Regions from separate parts of the Exiguobacterium sp. s189 genome, predicted to be linked through region 3. Evidence: riboswitches for the same ligand, from Rfam matches in the RefSeq annotation. Region 3 holds a riboswitch; each other region holds the start of a gene.

Region 1 (3,112 bases), on a different contig from region 3:
ACGAAGTCGGGACGGCGACGATTGAAGTCGATGGTGAGATTGTCCGAACAGATTCAGTCACATATGCACAAGCTGAAGAGGCACAATAAAGAGGTGACGGTGTCGTCACCTCTTTTTTAAAGGAGGTAGTCATAATGAAAGGAACAATCATTCGCCTTCAAGGCGGGTTTTACGATGTGATGACCGAGACGAATCAAGAGATTCGTTGTCGGGCCAGAGGAAACTTTCGAAAGCGCAACATCTCACCGGTCGTCGGCGATGATGTGGTGATTCAAGATCAAGAAGATGGGACCGGCTATATTTTAGAGGTGGAAGAGCGTCAAAACCACCTCGTTCGCCCGCCGATTGCCAATATCGATCAGGCGTTCCTCCTCTTTTCAGTAAAAGAACCGGCGTTTTCGTATCATTTACTCGATCGTTTCCTCGTCCTCATCGAGTCAAAGCAAATTCATCCGATCATCGTCTTGACGAAGATGGACTTGCTCGATGAACATGAAGTCGAGCCGATACAAGAAGCGATTGCACGTTACCGGGCCATCGGATATGACGTGATTGAGACATCGACGGAGCATGCTCACGGAGTGGATGAAGTGCGCGGTCTTTTCAAAGAGAAGACGAGTGTCTTCGCCGGTCAGACCGGTGTCGGAAAAAGTTCGTTACTTAACGCTGTCGCGCCAGAGCTCGAGTTGGCGACAGGGGAAATCTCTAAATCACTCGGTCGAGGAAAGCATACGACGCGTCACGTGACGTTAATTCAATTAGCGGACGGTCTTGTTGCCGACACACCTGGATTTTCAAGCTTGGAGTTTCCTCAAGAACTTGAGGCAGATGAACTCAGATGGTGCTTCCCTGATTTCGTGGAACGCCATGACGATTGTAAGTTCCGCGGATGTGCTCACCTGAATGAACCGGGATGTGCCATCAAACAAGCCGTTGAAAATGGTGAAATCGCTTCAACAAGGTACGAGAATTATGTTACCTTTATGGAGGAGTTAAACGATCGAAAACGGAGGTATTGACAGATGATTAAAATTGCACCATCTATTTTAGCGGCCGACTTTGCCAATTTGGAGGCGGAAGTGAAAGCTGTCCAAGAAGCGGGAGCGGACTATATCCATTTTGACGTCATGGACGGACAGTTCGTGCCGAACATCTCGATTGGTCTGCCGGTCCTCGCAAGCTTGCGTAAAAAATCAGACATGGTCCTCGATGTGCATTTGATGATTGACCAACCGGAACGTTATGTCGAAGACTTCGTGAAAGCGGGTGCGGACATCGTGACCGTTCACGTGGAAGCGACGAACCATTTGCATCGCGTCTTGCAACAAATCAAAGCGGCTGGCGCAAAATGCGGAGTCGTCTTGAACCCGCATACACCGCTCTCGACGATTGAGCACGTGCTTGCGGACGTCGACATGGTATTGCTCATGACCGTCAACCCAGGGTTCGGGGGACAAGCCTTCATCGAATCGGTCGTACCGAAAATTTCAGCACTCAGTCAGCTCCGCCAAGACCGTCAGCTTGATTTCGAGATTGAAATCGATGGTGGTGTCAACGCGGAAACGGCAAAATATTGCATCGACGCAGGGGCTGATGTCCTTGTTGCGGGATCAGCCATCTATAATCAACCAGATTATAAAGCAGCCATCGATAGCATTCGTGGCGCATCTCGTGTATAATCGACGATAGAACAACAAGATAGAGTCGCAAGGGGTGTCACATGATGTGGCTGAGAGGCATACGCTAACCCTTTGAACCTGTTCCGTTCACACGGACGTAGGGATGTGGCGAAAATGCACGTTGCGAATCCAAGCAGCATGGCGTTTACGTCATGCTGCTTTTTGTCGTTCAACCAAATAAAGGAGGAAGAAAGATGAAATCACGTTTCAAATTACAAGCGCTCATTGAAATTTCATTGTTTGCAGCGCTCGGGCTCATTTTTGATTTGCTCATTCCATACCGTTTGCCACAAGGGGGATCCATCAGTTTAGCGATGCTCCCGATCTTTGTGATGGCATTCCGCCACGGATTAAAAGGTGGTCTCGCGACAGGTGCCCTCGTTGGGACACTTCAACTCTTGTTCGGTGCCTATATTTTCACGCCTGTACAATTCCTGCTCGACTATACGGTCGCTTATGGTCTCGTCGGAATGGCTGGAGTGTTCGCGGGGCGTGTGAAGCAAGCTGCGAGCAACGGGGCGACGAAGACGCTTGCCACTTATTTAGTACTCGGGGCGCTCCTTGGTTCGATGTTACGATACGCGGCGCACGTCATCTCGGGAATTGTCTTCTTTGCTGAATATGCAGAAGGTCCGGTCGTTGCCTATTCACTAGGCTATAATGCTACGTATATGGCACCATCCTTTGTCATCTCAGCCATCGTGTTGGTGCTCCTCTTCACGACAGCACCACGTTTCACGCGTGTGGCGACACGGGATCTCCGTCAATGAATATATTGATCGTCGCGGCGAGTCCGGAACCCATTCCGGACTTACCGCGTGATGCCGATTTTGTCATCGGTGTCGATGGTGGATATCAAAGATTATTAGATGAAGGGATCATGCCAGACGTCGTGGTCGGGGACTTTGATTCGTTTAAAGGACTACCGCCTGAGGAGGCGCTACGCTATCCTTCGGAGAAAGACGTGACGGACTTAGAGATTGCATTAGCGTTCGCGAGAGAACGCGGGGCGACACGGATGGATGTATACGGTGGCTTAGGCGGACGCATCGATATGACGTTTGCGAACGTCGGCTTACTTGAAGCGTATCCGGAGATGGTTCTTCACGGAGATGGTCAAACGGTTTATCTCGTGAGAACAGGTAGCGAGGTCATTATGAAGCGAGACGGGCACTATCTTTCCTTCATGCCTTGGAAGACGGCCACGATCTCGATTGAAGGTGTCAAGTATCCACTCGACCATCATGAGGTCAAGAGTGGGGAGGCGTTGACGATTTCGAATGAATGGACCGAAGCGTCTGCCCGATTGACGGTCCATCAAGGAATGGTTCTCGTCATGATCATTAAAAAATAAGCAAAAAAAATCCCATCGGCGAATGCCGCTGGGATTTATTCGTTCGTGTATAAGTATTATACGCGTTCAACGAGACCTG
Region 2 (3,112 bases), on a different contig from region 3:
TGTGAAAATCAGTTCTTCTTCCACCCGCTCCATGACAAATTGCGTATCCGGGTCTTGAAACACCGTTCCGACCTGCTGATTGATCTCGCCAGGTGCATAGTCGTCGTATGATCGTCCAAGTAGTTCGAGTCTACCATCAAGGATTCCGTCACAATTCTCCGGATAGAGACGGTTGAATAGCGCGAGAAGCGTCGATTTCCCGCTCCCACTCGCTCCAGATAACATCGTACGACCTTGCCGAACCGATACCGTGACATCCTTAAGAATCGCCTCAGAACTCTCTGGGAATCGAAAATGAAGTGACTCTGTCTCAACCATGGACGTTCCCACTTCGTGAAATCGCATAACCGCGAAGTGATCCTGTCTTCAGCAATAGGTCACTGAGCAACTTCCCACCGATTCCAGCGATGACCATCCCACTGACGGCTCTCAGCCCGAACATCGTCGCCACATAGCCTGGCTCTAACATCGCGAAGCCACTCATGAAATATGTATAGACGAAACTCGTGACAGCCGACCCAAATCCGGCCAGCATGAGAACCCATAGCTCATAACGTCTATAGCCCGTCATCGCAAAGACGGCTTCTGCCCCTAAACCTTGTACGATGCCGACCAAGATGATGCGCGGTCCAATGGCATTGCCAATCAACATCTCAATCGTTGCGGCCATCACTTCTGAGATGAATGCTGCCCCCGGTTTACGAATGATGTATGCCGAGATAATCGATACGATAAACCAGATGCCAAAGATCCACTCGTAGGCGATGGGACCGATCAACCCTGCCCACAAGTTACCGATATGAACGAACAATAAATAGACGACCGCGAAGACAACAGATAATACGGAGACGAGGACGACTTCTTTCAATTTCCACGATTTAAGCATGTCGCCCTCCATGTGACGGACTATTTACGCTGAACGTCACCGTCATGACAACATGTCGGTTCTTTTCGCGCGTCCGCTTAAAGGCCGCCTCGTAGTATGAGAACACGTCATCTAAGTTTCCGTGGATGCCTGATGCATAATGCATCGACTCGTTATAGACACCAGCCTGTTTTGCTTGCTCGATTTCCTCATAGATAAGCTCCATATAATTGTCAGCACCCATCGGATAGAGTGCGAACTGCGAAGACACATACTGGTCTCTTGATGCACTGTTTGATGGTTCGCTCGGAGCCTCGAGTGCCTCGTCTCCCGTCGAATCTCCCGGACAACCGACAGAGAACGTTCCGCTCATCGAGACGTGCTTTCCTTCCTCCGAAGCAAGACTCAACACCGTTCGAGCGACGTCAAACACGTGCTCGACTTGTCCACGGATGACCGTAGACACATCATCCGTATGTCTCCACACACCTGACAGATCCGTTCGTTTTAGTGCACCTTTGATTGTCCCGACAAAATCGTCTGTCATCGGGCTTAGTGTGAATCGAAACCCGACAATCGGACTCGTACCACATGATTCATTCATTCTATTTCCCCCTCTAAATGTGTTTGCATAAAAAAAGCCGCATTCATGAGAATGCAGCAGCAAAATCTATACAAACTTGCATAGAGAAAGTGCCGCACTTCCTCACGCCAGTATTATCTGGATCGAGTTATAAGGGATCGGAGCCATGCTCTCATCTCAGCCGAAGCACCCCTAGTGCAGTCATTAATATGCGGTTACTTATGCAGTCACAGTATAGCGATGTTTCGAAGCTTTGTAAACGGTCAATCTGAATATGTGACGAATTGACCTGTACCAGGGAGCGGGTCATGGAACGAATCCCACGATGCTTCCATCTCCTCATCCGTCAACAAGCAAGCGTCAAGTGACCGCTCGACCGTCTCACGGTCCATTCGTTGACCGATGAGGACCAATTCGTTCTGTCGGTCTCCGTACGGTTCGATGTAGTCTTCGCGCAGTTCCGGTTCGGTTGCAAACATAGCCTCTCGTTCGCTCTCCGGAAGTGTCGCTAACCAACGCCCCGCATGTTCGAGCGTTGATGCATACCCAGCTTGTGAAAACAGACAAGCAAGGTCGTTTCGTGTCGCAATCCACAAGAAACCTTTGGCACGAACGATTTCTTCAGGGTAATGTTCCATCCAATTCATCAAACGCTCAGGATGGAATGGTCGACGCCGACGGTAAACGAACGAGCTGATGCCATACTCTTCCGTTTCCGGCGTATGTTCTTCCGACTCGAGTTCTTGAATCCAACCTGCAGCGCGCATCGCTTGGTCAAAATTGAACAACCGGACGTCAAGCAGGTCATCTAACGCCACATTCGAGTAGGTCGACGTCAACAACTTAGCACTCGGATTGAGCGTTTTCAGTAAGCCCTTCATTTCCTGCAGTTCTTCTTCAGATACCCTGTCCGCCTTGTTCAATACGATGATGTCCGCAAACTCGACTTGGTCGACGAGAAGGTCGACGACTTCACGTACGTCACCTGTATCGACGGCTTGTTGGCGTTCCATAAGCGATTCACCGGAATTGAAATCTTTGAAGAAGCGGTACGCATCAACGACCGTGACCATCGCATCGATATAGACACGGCTCGTCAAATCGATTCCGAGCGCGTCATCGGCATACGTGAACGTCTGCGCAACAGGAATCGGCTCAGAGATACCAGAAGACTCGATGATGATGCCGTCGAGCTCACGATCTTTCGTTAATTCATAGACGGCTGTCAACAAATCTTCGCGAAGCGTGCAACAGATACATCCGTTCGAAAGTTCGACTAATTTTTCATCGGTCCGGGAGAATCCTCCCTGCTCGATCAACTTCTCATCGATATTCAGTTCACTCATATCGTTCACGATGACGGCATATTTCTTGTGATCCCGGTTATGTAAGATGTGGTTAAGCAGCGTCGTCTTGCCGCTACCAAGATACCCCGAGAGTACCGTAATTGGAATTCGTTTCATGATATATCCTCCATTTAAATCGTAATGATTACTCTTTATATAATGGAATGGGAACATCTTTTTGTCAACAAAAAAACACGTCCAACGACGTGTTTTTGAATATGTGGGAATTTATTCTTCAAGTGCCCTTCTTTCGGCTTCCGAGCGCGGATAAGCGTTCGCCTGCCATTCAGCCCGATAAATCGAGTCGAGTTGAGTCAA
Region 3 (3,112 bases):
CCTTCCATATGCCCACCTTTGATGATGACGACTTCGACTCCGAGTGCACGAATCAATTGAGCGGCCTTCATCTGATCTGCCTCTGTTCGAATCTCGATTCCGGCCAATACCTCTGCCTCAGGGATATTTGGCGTCACGACCGTCGCATACTGCAACAGCTTCGTCCGAAGTGCCTCGATTGCACTAACTTGCAACAAAGAAGCGCCCCCTTTCGCCACCATGACAGGATCGACGACGACGTGTTGGAAACGATGACGTTCAAGTGCTGCGGCTACCGCTTCAATCCGCTCCGCATCTACCAACATGCCGGTCTTACATGCTGTAATCTGAAAGTCATTGGCCACTGCATCGATTTGCCGAGTGATCATTTCCGGGGAAATTGCTTCAATCCCGTGCACGCCGAGTGTATTCTGGGCTGTGATGGCGGTAAGTACACTTGTCCCGAACGCACCGAGCTCTTGAAACGTTTTTAAGTCGGCTTGAATACCAGCTCCGCCCCCTGAATCAGATCCTGCAATCGTCAAGACTTGTGGTCTCATGAGGTCGACACCTCGATTCGATTCGTCGGGATTGTATATTGCGTCAATTGATGGAGGGCATTTAAAAAGTGAATCGGAAAATCTCCTGGTCCTTCTGCCCGTTCACTCGCCAACTCCCCGCAATAGGCATATCCTGATACGGCTGTCACCGTCGCCTTGAGGGCATTCTTTTCGACCGCTAGACATGCTCCGACGACCGCACTGAGTAAGCATCCCGTACCGGTCGTATCGGTCATTCGTTTCGTCCCACCATGAACTTCTATGACGACACTTCCGTCGCTGACCATATCTTCTTTTCCGGTCACGGCCACGACACATCCATATCGTTTCGCCGCTTCGAGTGCCAATTGATTTGGTTCATACGCCCCGTCACCCGCATCCACACCTCGCGCTGTCCAATCAACGCCAATCAATGTGGCAATTTCTCCTGCATTTCCACGAATGACCGATACACGGACGTGGCGAAGGATCCGCTCGACGACATCTCGGCGGAACGATGTCGCCCCGACTCCGACCGGATCGAGCACGACCGGACACCCCGCTTCATTTGCAGCTTGTCCTGCACGAATCATCGTCGCTTCCGTCATCGTCCCAAGTGTCCCGATGTTTAACACGAGCGCATCGCTCACAAACGTCATCTCTGCCACTTCTTCAATCGCATCTGCCATGACGGGAGAGGCACCGATGGCGAGCAGTCCATTCGCCGAAAAGTTGGCGACAACCGTGTTTGTGATGTTGTGAATCAACGGTTCCTGCTTTCGAATCTCACTCCAAATTTCATGTCTCATTGGTTGACCTCCTGTGACAACGTCCAAGATTCGAGCGTCCATGCCATTTCCCAGAAGGCGACTTCGTAATAGCAACTCTTCAAGAAGAGTTTTGTGTAACGAAGCCGTTCTTCTTCTGTCGCTTGTCCAGCCAATTCATCCAACCGATCAATCTGTTCTTCCACTAACTCACGGAACCACTCCGAACCGTACGTCGCAATCCAAGCTGAATAAATCGGATGGTCGGGTCGTTTATCTTTTAAGCGTTCACCGATTTCGTAATACACCCAATAACACGGAAGGATTGACGCCAATACGTCACCGAGTGTCGGTCCTGCCTGTTGCATATGAAGCGCATACGCGTAAGCGGTCGGTGCCGGCTCGAATGTCGCCAGTTCAACATCCGTCACGTTGAGCATCGTAAAGAACTCACGATGAAGTGAGAGTTCCGCCTCGATCGTGTGTAAGGCATGTGTCAAAAAGCGACTCGATAGTTCCATTGTCGGTGCGAGCGTCGCCCCTTTGGCCTGCACTTTTGAGAATTGATTCAAGTAATACGAATCTTGCATGACGTAATGTCTAAACTTTTTCTCATCGAGTGTTCCTTCTCCGAGTGAACGGACGAACGGATGATGAAAGCTTGCTTCAAACAATCCATCCGCTTCCTGACGTAAGTGATCTGTAAATTTCATAACAACTCCCCCTTATAACAGATAAAAAGACGCCGCCTCCCATAACGGAAGCGGCGTCTCGAACAGTCATATCTAGGTGAAGCCATATGAGTCGTCTCGCCCACTTCCCTACGCTAGCGTGAACTAGATCAGGTTCGAAGGGTCTGGACCTTGTCCATCTCAGCCGCGTGACGCGACTCCCCTAGTGGCAAACATTATGAAATTCAGTCGTCTTCGACCACATTCTATCAATCTTTTCATCAATTGCAAACCTTTTCCGATTCTGTTTCTCATTTTCTGCTTCGGGAATGGGTAAGTGAATCTATTGTGCGAAAGGGAGATGTTCAGATTGAATCCGATTTTACTAATCATTGCGTTACTTTTCATCAGTTTGAACGTATTTTGGTTTTTCAAACGTCAAACATACAAGCAAACAGGATTTGACGGGAGATTGTTCGCTCAGTTGTTCGTTAGCCTATTTGGAGTCATGTTAGGATTCACATTGATTTATTATGCTTTGTCTCGTGATTCAGTCATTCTTGTGACTTCACTCGAATCCATGAATACCGTTGAACCGACTTGGGAAAACCTCCTGTATTTCAGCGGGGTCACTTTATTATCAATCGGATTTGGTGATTTGTTGCCGATTGGTTTGACCCGATTATTCGCCATCATCGAAGGCGCCATCGGCATTTTGTTACCGAGTGCCTTCTTCATCAAATCGATGTATCAAAAAGACAAGTGAACATGTCCTAGCGCCCCGTGATGAGTAAGAACATATTAAATGCGACGAGACCAAGGGGAAGCATCGCGACCAAAATGATCGGCCATTTCTTTAAACGAATGCCGACAAAGAGGACAAGACTTCCGACTAAAAGGGCAATAAATGTCGTATATGGGTTCATGAAAAAACGCTCCTTTCTCTATAAGGAGCGTTTCCCGGCTCACGGCCTCATTAATCGTTCGAATGTCGAAGTGTTGCACATGCGGCACGGACGCGTCTGGCTTCTTCTTCCCGGAAGACGAAATCACCTTGTTCCGCGACACGTTGTGCACAAAAGAAGAAGAGTGATTGCAGGCGATCATGCGTGTCTTCGATTGCGCTCAGCTCAGCCGAGGCATACGTCGCCGTGAG

The links. A riboswitch is a leader RNA that binds a small molecule or an ion and turns the genes downstream of it on or off. The one in region 3 is predicted to bind thiamine pyrophosphate.
Region 1: another riboswitch for thiamine pyrophosphate. It lies ahead of thiT (energy-coupled thiamine transporter ThiT); the one in region 3 lies ahead of tenA (thiaminase II).
Region 2: another riboswitch for thiamine pyrophosphate. It lies ahead of KNO99_RS12040 (Ykof family thiamine-binding protein); the one in region 3 lies ahead of tenA (thiaminase II).

What each region holds. Positions count from the first base shown of each region.
Region 1 is NZ_JACSKM010000002.1:294,770-297,881, reverse strand. It holds gene pknB (Stk1 family PASTA domain-containing Ser/Thr kinase) at 1-89, shown strand, start outside; gene rsgA (ribosome small subunit-dependent GTPase A) at 132-1,019, shown strand; gene rpe (ribulose-phosphate 3-epimerase) at 1,023-1,679, shown strand; TPP riboswitch at 1,700-1,800, shown strand; gene thiT (energy-coupled thiamine transporter ThiT) at 1,874-2,449, shown strand; gene KNO99_RS04315 (thiamine diphosphokinase) at 2,446-3,033, shown strand; gene rpmB (50S ribosomal protein L28) at 3,090-3,112, opposite strand, start outside.
Region 2 is NZ_JACSKM010000010.1:6,582-9,693, reverse strand. It holds gene KNO99_RS12050 (ABC transporter ATP-binding protein) at 1-318, opposite strand, end outside; gene KNO99_RS12045 (ECF transporter S component) at 311-886, opposite strand; gene KNO99_RS12040 (Ykof family thiamine-binding protein) at 879-1,469, opposite strand; TPP riboswitch at 1,552-1,652, opposite strand; gene KNO99_RS12035 (GTP-binding protein) at 1,712-2,911, opposite strand; gene KNO99_RS12030 (hypothetical protein) at 3,023-3,112, opposite strand, start outside.
Region 3 is NZ_JACSKM010000001.1:463,276-466,387, forward strand. It holds gene thiD (bifunctional hydroxymethylpyrimidine kinase/phosphomethylpyrimidine kinase) at 1-539, opposite strand, end outside; gene thiM (hydroxyethylthiazole kinase) at 536-1,327, opposite strand; gene tenA (thiaminase II) at 1,324-1,998, opposite strand; TPP riboswitch at 2,087-2,191, opposite strand; gene KNO99_RS02350 (potassium channel family protein) at 2,318-2,722, shown strand; gene KNO99_RS02355 (hypothetical protein) at 2,730-2,882, opposite strand; gene KNO99_RS02360 (aminoglycoside 6-adenylyltransferase) at 2,933-3,112, opposite strand, start outside.